One region of the Micromonospora sp. MH33 genome, then DNA from elsewhere that is predicted to be linked to it. Evidence: riboswitches for the same ligand, from Rfam matches in the RefSeq annotation. Region 1 holds a riboswitch; the other holds the start of a gene.
The links. Region 1 has a riboswitch for S-adenosylmethionine ahead of thrC (threonine synthase). Riboswitches for the same ligand answer to the same signal wherever they lie in the genome.
Positions count from the first base shown of each region.

Region 2: it holds a riboswitch for S-adenosylmethionine, as region 1 does, so the genes downstream of both, B0E53_RS40200 (putative leader peptide) here and thrC (threonine synthase) in region 1, are expected to answer to the same signal.

Region 1 covers NZ_MUYZ01000183.1:3,817-7,983, forward strand. Annotated here, with positions in the region: gene B0E53_RS23910 (GNAT family N-acetyltransferase) at 1-285, opposite strand, end outside; gene thrC (threonine synthase) at 583-1,872, opposite strand; SAM riboswitch class I at 1,885-2,017, opposite strand; gene B0E53_RS23920 (DMT family transporter) at 2,108-3,073, opposite strand; gene B0E53_RS23925 (metalloregulator ArsR/SmtB family transcription factor) at 3,164-3,469, shown strand; gene B0E53_RS23930 (DUF4232 domain-containing protein) at 3,520-4,167, shown strand, end outside.
Region 2 covers NZ_MUYZ01000179.1:2,691-6,857, reverse strand. Annotated here, with positions in the region: gene B0E53_RS23645 (hypothetical protein) at 1-526, opposite strand, end outside; gene B0E53_RS23640 (NAD(P)/FAD-dependent oxidoreductase) at 720-2,195, shown strand; SAM riboswitch class IV at 2,264-2,374, shown strand; gene B0E53_RS40200 (putative leader peptide) at 2,407-2,538, shown strand; gene B0E53_RS23635 (ABC transporter substrate-binding protein) at 2,640-3,497, shown strand; gene B0E53_RS23630 (amino acid ABC transporter permease) at 3,534-4,167, shown strand, end outside.

The DNA.
Region 1 (4,167 bases):
CCGCCGGTACGCGGGGTCCACCACCAGCTCGACGCTGGCGTTGTCGGTGTTGTCGAGGGTGTGCAGGTACAGCCGGAGCCAGCCGGCGGGCACCCCGTCGAGGCGCGCCACCCACCAGCGGGTGTCGACGCCCGGCATCGGGTGCCGCAGCGGCGCCTCGAACCGGCGCCGGCACAGCGGTGGGAGGTCCGGCTCGTCCACGGCCTGGGCCGCGACGGCCGTCCGGTAGACGGCGTCGAGGGTCGCCTGGTCGGCGGGGTCGAGGGGGGAGACGGAGATGCCCATGCCCGTGAGCCTGGCCCAGCCGACAGCGAAGGGGCCAGCGGTTTTCCGCCGGCCCCTTCGGACGTTGGTCGGGAGGGACGTCCGCACAACGCCTCCGGCGTTGGGTCGCAAGAACTTGAAAAGTCTCCGGCGGATGCCCTCCCGCACGGAGCATCTTGCGCCGTCCAATTCCTGCCGTCAAGTCCTTGTCGGCGCGTTTTCCACACTCACAGCGAAAAGCCAGTTACCCAACGGATCACCCCAATCCCCCGCCCGGGCGATCCGCCCCTCCCCCGCCCGGACGAGTCGGGGGCCGGGTCAGGAGAGGAGGCCGGCGTCGCGGGCGGCGCGGAGGCTGGGCTTGATGCGGTGCGTGGGACCGACCTCGGCGGCGACCGCGTCGAGGGTCTTGAGGCCCTCGCCCGTGTTGAACACGACCGTCTCCGCCGTGGGGTCGAGCCGGCCGGCCTCGACCAGCTTGCGCAGCACCGCCACGGTGACGCCGCCGGCCGTCTCGGCGAAGACCCCGGTGGTCCGGGCGAGCAGCCGGATGCCGGCGCGGATCTCGTCGTCGTCGGCGTACTCCATCCAGCCGCCGGTGCGGCGGACCGCCTCCAGCGCGTAGAGGCCGGCGGCCGGGTCGCCGATGTTCAGCGACTTGGCGATCCCGGTCGGCTTGACCGGGACGATGGTGTCGGTGTCGGCGTGCAGCGCCGTGGCGATCGGGTTGCAGCCGGCGGACTGCGCGCCGAACACCTTCCAGCCGCCGGCCGGCGCCTCGACCAGCCCGATCTCGACCAGCTCGGAGAACGCCTTGTCGATCTTGGTGAGCAGCTCGCCGCTGGCCATCGGGATGACCACCTGGGCCGGGATCCGCCAGCCGAGCTGCTCGGCCACCTCGTAGCCGAGGGTCTTCGAGCCCTCCGCGTAGTAGGGCCGCACGTTCACGTTGACGAACGCGGTGTCCTCGAACTCGTCGGTCTCCACCAGCTCGCCGCAGAGCCGGTTCACGTCGTCGTACGAGCCGTCGATGGCGACCAGGTCGCCGCCGTAGACGGCGGTGGTCACCACCTTGCCCTGCTCCAGGTCGCTGGGGATGAAGACCACCGAGGGCACCCCCGCCCGGGCCGCGTGGGCGGCCACCGAGTTGGCCAGGTTGCCGGTCGAGGCGCAGGCGTAGCGGGTGAACCCGAGGGCCCGGGCCGCGGTCAGCGCCACCGAGACCACCCGGTCCTTGAAGGAGTGGGTCGGGTTGCCGCTGTCGTCCTTGACCCAGAGCGGGGCGGTGATGCCCAGCTCGGCGGCGAGGTGCGGGGCGGCGACCAGCGGCGTCAGCCCCGGGTCGAGGGTGACCCGGGTCGCCGGGTCCTGGCCGGCGGGGAGCAGGGCGGCGTACCGCCAGAGGTTGTCCGGGCCGGCCTCGATCTGCTCGCGGGTGACGGCGGCCAGCGCGGCGGTGTCGTAGTCGACCTCCAGCGGGCCGAAACACTCGTAGCAGGCGTGCTGGGCGGCCAGCGGGTAGCGCGCGGAGCAGGCGCGACAGACCAGGGCGCGGGCCGGGCTGAGGCTGGTGTCGATGCCGGAGGCGGCGGGAAGCGTCGACGTCATGTCGAGGATTTCCTCTCATCTTTCCCCGCATCGCCGGGTGCGGCGGGGACGGAATTGGCACCTGCCCGCCGTCGCTCGTCGTCGAGCGCGCGGGTGGTTGCCGGGGCGTCATCGGGCCGTATCCCTCAGCCCCTCTGGATGAGGTATGCAGTTGTGCCGCCGAGTCTATGCGGGCGCCGGGGCGCGGCGGAGCCGGGTTCCCACGGTGTGAGCTCCGGCCCCGCCGGCCCCGGGGTCAGCGCGCGACGACCGCGACCGGCTCGATCACCGCCGCACGGTCGGTCACCGCGACCGCCGCCGCGGCCGTGGGCGCCTTCCGGGTACGGGTGGCCAGGTTCGCGGCCACCAGGGCGGCGATGGTCAGCGCCGCGCCGACCAGTTCCACCGCGCCGGGACGGTAGCCGCGCAGGATCTGCACCGCGAACGTGGTCACCGGGACCAGGTTCATGAACAGCGCCGCGTCGGCCACGCCGAGCCGCCGGACCCCGGTGTTCCAGGCCAGCACCGCGAGGACGGCGGCGACCACCACGGCGTACGCCAGTTGCGGGGCCACCGCGACGAGGTCGGCGGCGGCCGGCAGGTGCTGGAGGCCGGTGACGTCGGCCACGGCGCTGACGGCGAGCATGGCGAGCAGGCCGGCCACGGAGGTCAGGGCGGTGTAGCGCAGCGGCGACCACTCGGTGAACCGGCTCGCGCCGTGCGTGTAGACGGCCCAGCCGAGCACCGCGCCGACCATGAGCAGCGCGCCGACGCCGAACTGGTCCAGCCCGTCCAGCCGGCCCCGGGTGATCACCAGACCGACGCCGAGCAGGGCGACCAGGGAGAGGCCGAGCAGCGCCGGCCGGGGGCGTACGCCGTCGCGCGCCCAGCGGACGAGCTGGGTGACCAGCGGGGTGCCGGAGGCGAAGAGGGCGATCTGCTGCGGGGTGGCGTGGCCGAGGGCGAGGTTGGTCAGCACGTTGAAGCCGGCGAACCCGAGCACCCCGAGCAGCACCACCTCGGTGGCGCGCCGCCGCACCCGCAGCGCGGCCCGTCCCTCGCGGGCCAGCAGCAGGGCGAGCAGCACGGCGGTGGCGAGCAGGTACCGGGCGGTGGTCAGGTTGAGCGCGTCCACCCGGGTGAGCGCGCTGGCCAGCACGGGGAACATGACGCCCCAGCTCACCACGGCGAAGAGCGGGAAGGCGGCCGAACGGAAACGCATCGTGGCTCCAATGTTCGAGTATCGTCGAACCAACGGAGCCGACTCTAGGAGGTTGTTCGACAGATGTCGAACATGGGTTACCCTGGTCACATGGAGCTGCACGAACCCGAACTGCGCGAGGTGCCGGTCACCGCCGTGCTGGCCGCCCTGGCCGACGACGTCCGGCTGCAGATCGTGCGCGCCCTCGCCCAGGGCGGTGAGTACGCCTGCGGCACCTTCGAGTTCGGCGTCTCCAAGGCGACCCGCAGCCATCACCTCAAGGTGCTGCGCGAGGCCGGCCTGACCCGGACCCGGGTCGCCGGCACCAGCCGCTACGTGCGGCTGCGCCGCGACGAGCTGGACCGCCTCTACCCGGGACTGCTCGACGCGGTCCTCGCCGCGCCCGCCCGCGCCTGATCCCGGTGTCCGGGCAGCGCCGGGCGGCCACCGGCTGGAATGATCGCCGGATGCGGACGGCGGCGGCACGGCTCGGAGCGCTGGCGGGCGTGGTGCTGCTCGCCGCGTGCGCCCCCGCGCCGGCGCCCGACCGCGCGTCCGGCGGCCCGAGCGAACCGGCCCGGCCCACCCCGGCCGCCAGCACCGCACCGCCCGCGCCGGCCTGCTCGCCCGAGGGGATCCGCATCACCGAACTCGGGGTGGACGCCGCCATGGGCCTGCGGGCGATGGGCCTGGAACTGGTCAACTGCGGCGACCGGCCGTACGTGCTGGAGGGCCATCCGGCGCCGAGCCTCCGGGACGCCGACCGGGACCCGCTGACCGTCCAGGTCATCCCCGGCGCGCGCCCGATCACCGCCGGCTTCGACCACCCGCCCACCCGGATCGTCCTGCGCCCCGGCGAGCGGGCCACCGCCGCGCTGCTCTGGCGCAACCTGGTCACCGACGCCACGGTGGTCGCCAGCAACGGCGCCTACCTCGACGTGGCCCCGGTGCGGGGCCGGCCCGCGTACCCGGTCGAGCTGGACGGGCCGATCGACCTCGGCAACACCGGCCGCCTCGGCGTCAGCGCCTGGAAGCGGTACGACGGCCCGTCCTCGACCCAGCCACCCGCCCCGAGCGACCTACCCTCCTCGGCGCCCACCCCCGACAGCCGCCTC
Region 2 (4,167 bases), on a different contig from region 1:
GCCGGCCGTCGCCCGGATCCTCGTCGCCGAGCAGCCGGGCCCCCAGCCGGTACGCGAACCAGAGCTGGAACAGCAGCGCCACGTTGGCGACCAGCAACAGCGCCCAGGCGGTGTGCCCGCCGAGCAGCGGCGCGAGGGGCCGGGCCAGGAACGGGTAGAGCAGTGGAAAGCCGAAGTCGTTCCACGGCCGGTCCAGCGGCAGCCGGGCCAGGTTGTCGTAGAGGAACGAGTCCCAGGCGAACCAGAGCGAGATCCAGCGGTGCGACGAGATCCGGTCCTGCTGGATCCGCGTCATCGTCTCGTCCGCGGGGGGCGCGCCGGGCACCCCGTCCCAGGCGGTCAGCACCAGCACCCCGACCAGGCTGAGCACCAGCTTCGAGCCGACGAAGACGGCGAGCACGAAGCCCCAGCGCGTGGGGATCCGGGTGACCAGCCGCCCGCCGGCCGACGCCAGCCGCCCCGGCACGCCCGACCACCGCGCCGGGGCGGGGCCGTCGGTCGTCCCGGCCCGCCGCTCGTCTCGCATCCCGCTCCCACCGGTCGCCCCGCGACCGACCCCCGGACCGGGAAACCGGCCCCGCATCCCCGTTCCGCCCCGGTTCACACCCGCCGGGCCCCGAACGGGTGACCCGGGCGTCGCGGATCGCGGGCGCAGGTGAGTCGGGGGGCAGGACGGGTAAGGGCGCTGCCGCATCGGCAGGCTGGCGGCGGAGGACGGCATGGGGGACGGCAACGGGACCGTGATCATCGGGGCGGGGCCCGCGGGGCTGACCGCCGCGTACGAGCTGCTGCGCCACGGCGAGCCGGTCCGGGTCTACGAGGCCGACGACGTGGTCGGCGGGATCAGCCGCACGGTGGAGCGGGACGGCTGGCGATTCGACATCGGCGGACACCGGTTCTTCACCAAGGTCTCCCGAGTGGAGGACTTCTGGCACGAGATCCTCCCCGACGAGGACTTCCTGCTCCGGCCGCGGATGAGCCGGATCTACTACCGGGGCGCGCTCTACGACTACCCGCTCAACGCCGGCAACGCGCTGCGCAACCTCGGCCTGCTGGAGGCGCTGCGCTGCGTCGGCTCGTACGGGCGGGCCCGGCTGCGCCCGCCGAAGGACCAGTCGCACTTCGAGGGCTGGGTGTCGGCCCGGTTCGGCTGGCGGCTCTACTCGATCTTCTTCAAGACGTACACCGAAAAGGTCTGGGGGATGCCGGCCGACCAGTTGCAGGCCGACTGGGCCGCCCAGCGGATCAAGAACCTGTCGCTCTCCACCGCGGTGCTCAACGCGCTGCTGCCCCGGCGCAACCGCAAGGACGTGACCAGCCTCATCGAGGAGTTCCAGTACCCGAAGCACGGCCCCGGGATGATGTGGGAGCGCTGTACCGAGGAGGTGGAGAAGCGGGGCGGCACGGTCCGCACCAACACCTGGGTGACCGAGGTGCACCGGGACCCGGCGCGGCGGCGGGCCACCGCCGTCACGGTGGTCGACGCCGGGGGCGAGCGCACCGAACCGGCCGACCACGTGATCTCCTCGATGCCGATCTCCGCGTTGGTGCGGGCCATGCAGCCGGAGGCCCCGCCGGAGGTACGGGCCGCCGCCGACGACCTGCGCTACCGGGACTTCCTGACCGTCGCGCTGGTGGTGCCCGAGGAGTTCTCGTTCCCGGACAACTGGATCTACGTGCACGACCCGGCCGCCAAGGTGGGCCGGATCCAGAACTTCGGCTCCTGGTCGCCGTACCTGGTCAAGGACGGGCGGACCTGCCTGGGGCTGGAGTACTTCGTCTTCGAGGACGACGAGATGTGGCGGACCCCGGACGCGGACCTGGTCGCCTTCGCCACCGCCGAACTGGAGCGGCTGGGCCTGGTCCGGCCCGGCTGCGTGGAGGCCGGCTACGTGGTCCGGATGCCGAAGGCGTACCCGGTCTACGACGAGCGCTACCAGCACAACGTGGACGTGATCCGGAACTGGCTGGCCCGGGAGGTGCCGAACGTGCACCCGGTGGGGCGCAACGGGATGCACCGCTACAACAACGCCGACCACTCGATGCTCACCGCGATGCTGGCCGCCGAGAACATCGCCCACGGCGCCGGCCACGACGTCTGGACGGTCAACGTCGAGCAGGACTACCACGAGCAGAAGAGCCGGTCCCGGCACGGCACCGGCCGCGACGCCCCGGTCATGCCGACTCGCCGGTAAGGCACGGGCGTGAGCACGGTCATAACGGCTGGACGTCCGGGGTGGCGCTGCTGCTAGCCTTCTCGGCAGGTCATGAGCGCCAGCGTCAAGCCCCGGCTCGCTGGCCGGCAACCCTCCTCCGCGGTGGGGTGCCCCGGGTGAGGACCAGGCACCGGCAGCCGCCGGTGCAAGCGTGGCCTGGTACCCAGGTCATCACCGACCAGAGGGAACCATGTCTGCTCAGCTCCGCACCCCGCCGGCCGACGGCATCGCCTATCCGGCGCGTTTCGCGCTGGTCAAGCGGCGGCACGTCGACCTGATGCGGGTGAGCAGCGACGCCTGTCGCCGCGCCGACGCGCGCTGAGCGCCACTCCCCCACCTTCCGCACCATCCCTTCCGGCTCGCCCGCCTCGGGCGCGCCGTCGGCGGCGTGCGCCCACGCCGCCCCGGACCCTGGAGACACCTGTGCGAATCCGTTCCGCCCTGACCCGCGCCGCCGCGCTCGGCGCCGCCGCCGTGCTCGCCGCCACCGCCCTCACCGCCTGCGGTGACGACGGCGCCACCAGCGAGGCCGCCAACCCGTACGGCCTGCTCCAGGCCGGCGTGCTGCGGGCCGGCACGCTCACCGACGCGCCGCCGAACGTGTACCTGAAGGACGGCAAGTTCACCGGCTTCGACAACGACCTGCTCACCGCGGTAGCCGCGAAGGCCGGCCTGAAGGTGGAGTTCGTCGGCACCGACTTCTCCGCCCTGCTCTCCCAGGTCAACAACCACAAGTTCGACGTGGGCAGCTCCTCCATCACCATCACCGAGGCCCGGAAGAAGACCGTCGACTTCGGCAACGGCTACGACTTCGGCTACTTCGGGCTCGACGTGCCGGCCGGCTCCCCGATCACCGGCTTCGACCAGCTCGCCGGCAAGCGGGTCGTCGTCGTGCAGGGCACCGTGCAGGACGACTACGCCACGCGGGAGAACCTGAACCCGGTCCGGGTGCCCGACTACAACGGCGCGGTCAACCAGCTCAAGGCCGGCACGGCCGACGCCTGGATCGCCCCGGCCGAGATCGGCGACAAGTCCGCCGCGGACAGCAACGGCAAGATCACGGTGGCCGCGAAGCAGCTCAGCCCGGCCCCGACCGCGTACGCGGTGGCCAAGGGCAACGACAAGCTGCGCGAGGCGCTGAACAAGGGCCTCGACGAGGTGATCGCCGACGGCACCTGGACCAAGCTCCAGGCGCAGTACTACCCGGGCCGGCCGATCCCGGCCGACTTCAAGCCGGGCAGCGGCACGGTCACCGTGCCGTCGCCGTCGGCGGCTTCCTGACCCGGAACGACTGAGACGAGCGGGGCGGACGGAGACATGGATCCACTGAGCACCCTGTGGGAGACCTTCTTCGACTGGGACGCCATGCGCGAGGCGCTGCCCGAGATGCTCACCGTCGGGCTGCCCAACACGCTGATCCTGGCGGTCTCCGCCGCCCTGCTCGGCTCGGTGCTGGGCATGCTGCTGGCCGTGGCGGGCATCTCGCGTACCCGATGGTTGCGGTGGCCGGCCCGGGTCTACACCGACGTGTTCCGCGGCCTGCCGGCAGCGGCGACCATCCTGCTCATCGGTGTCGGCCTGGCGCCGCTGGGCATGCAGGTGTGGGGTCCGAACCCGTACCCGCTCGGCGTGCTGGCGCTGTCGCTGATCGCCGCCGCCTACATCGGAGAGATCTTCCGCGCCGGCATCCAGAGCGTGGAGGCCGCCCAGCTGGAGGGGGCCCGGGCGCTCGGCTTCTCCTGGGGCGAGGCGATGCGCCTGGTCATCGTGCCGCAGGGCGTACGCCGGGTGCTGCCGGCCTGGGTCAACCAGCTCATCGCGCTGATCAAGGACTCCAGCCTGGTCTACTTCCTCGGCCTGGTGGCCAGCCAGCGGGAGCTGTTCCGGATCGGCCAGGACTACGCGGCCACCACCGGCAACGAGTCCGCGCTGCTGCTGGCCGGCCTGTTCT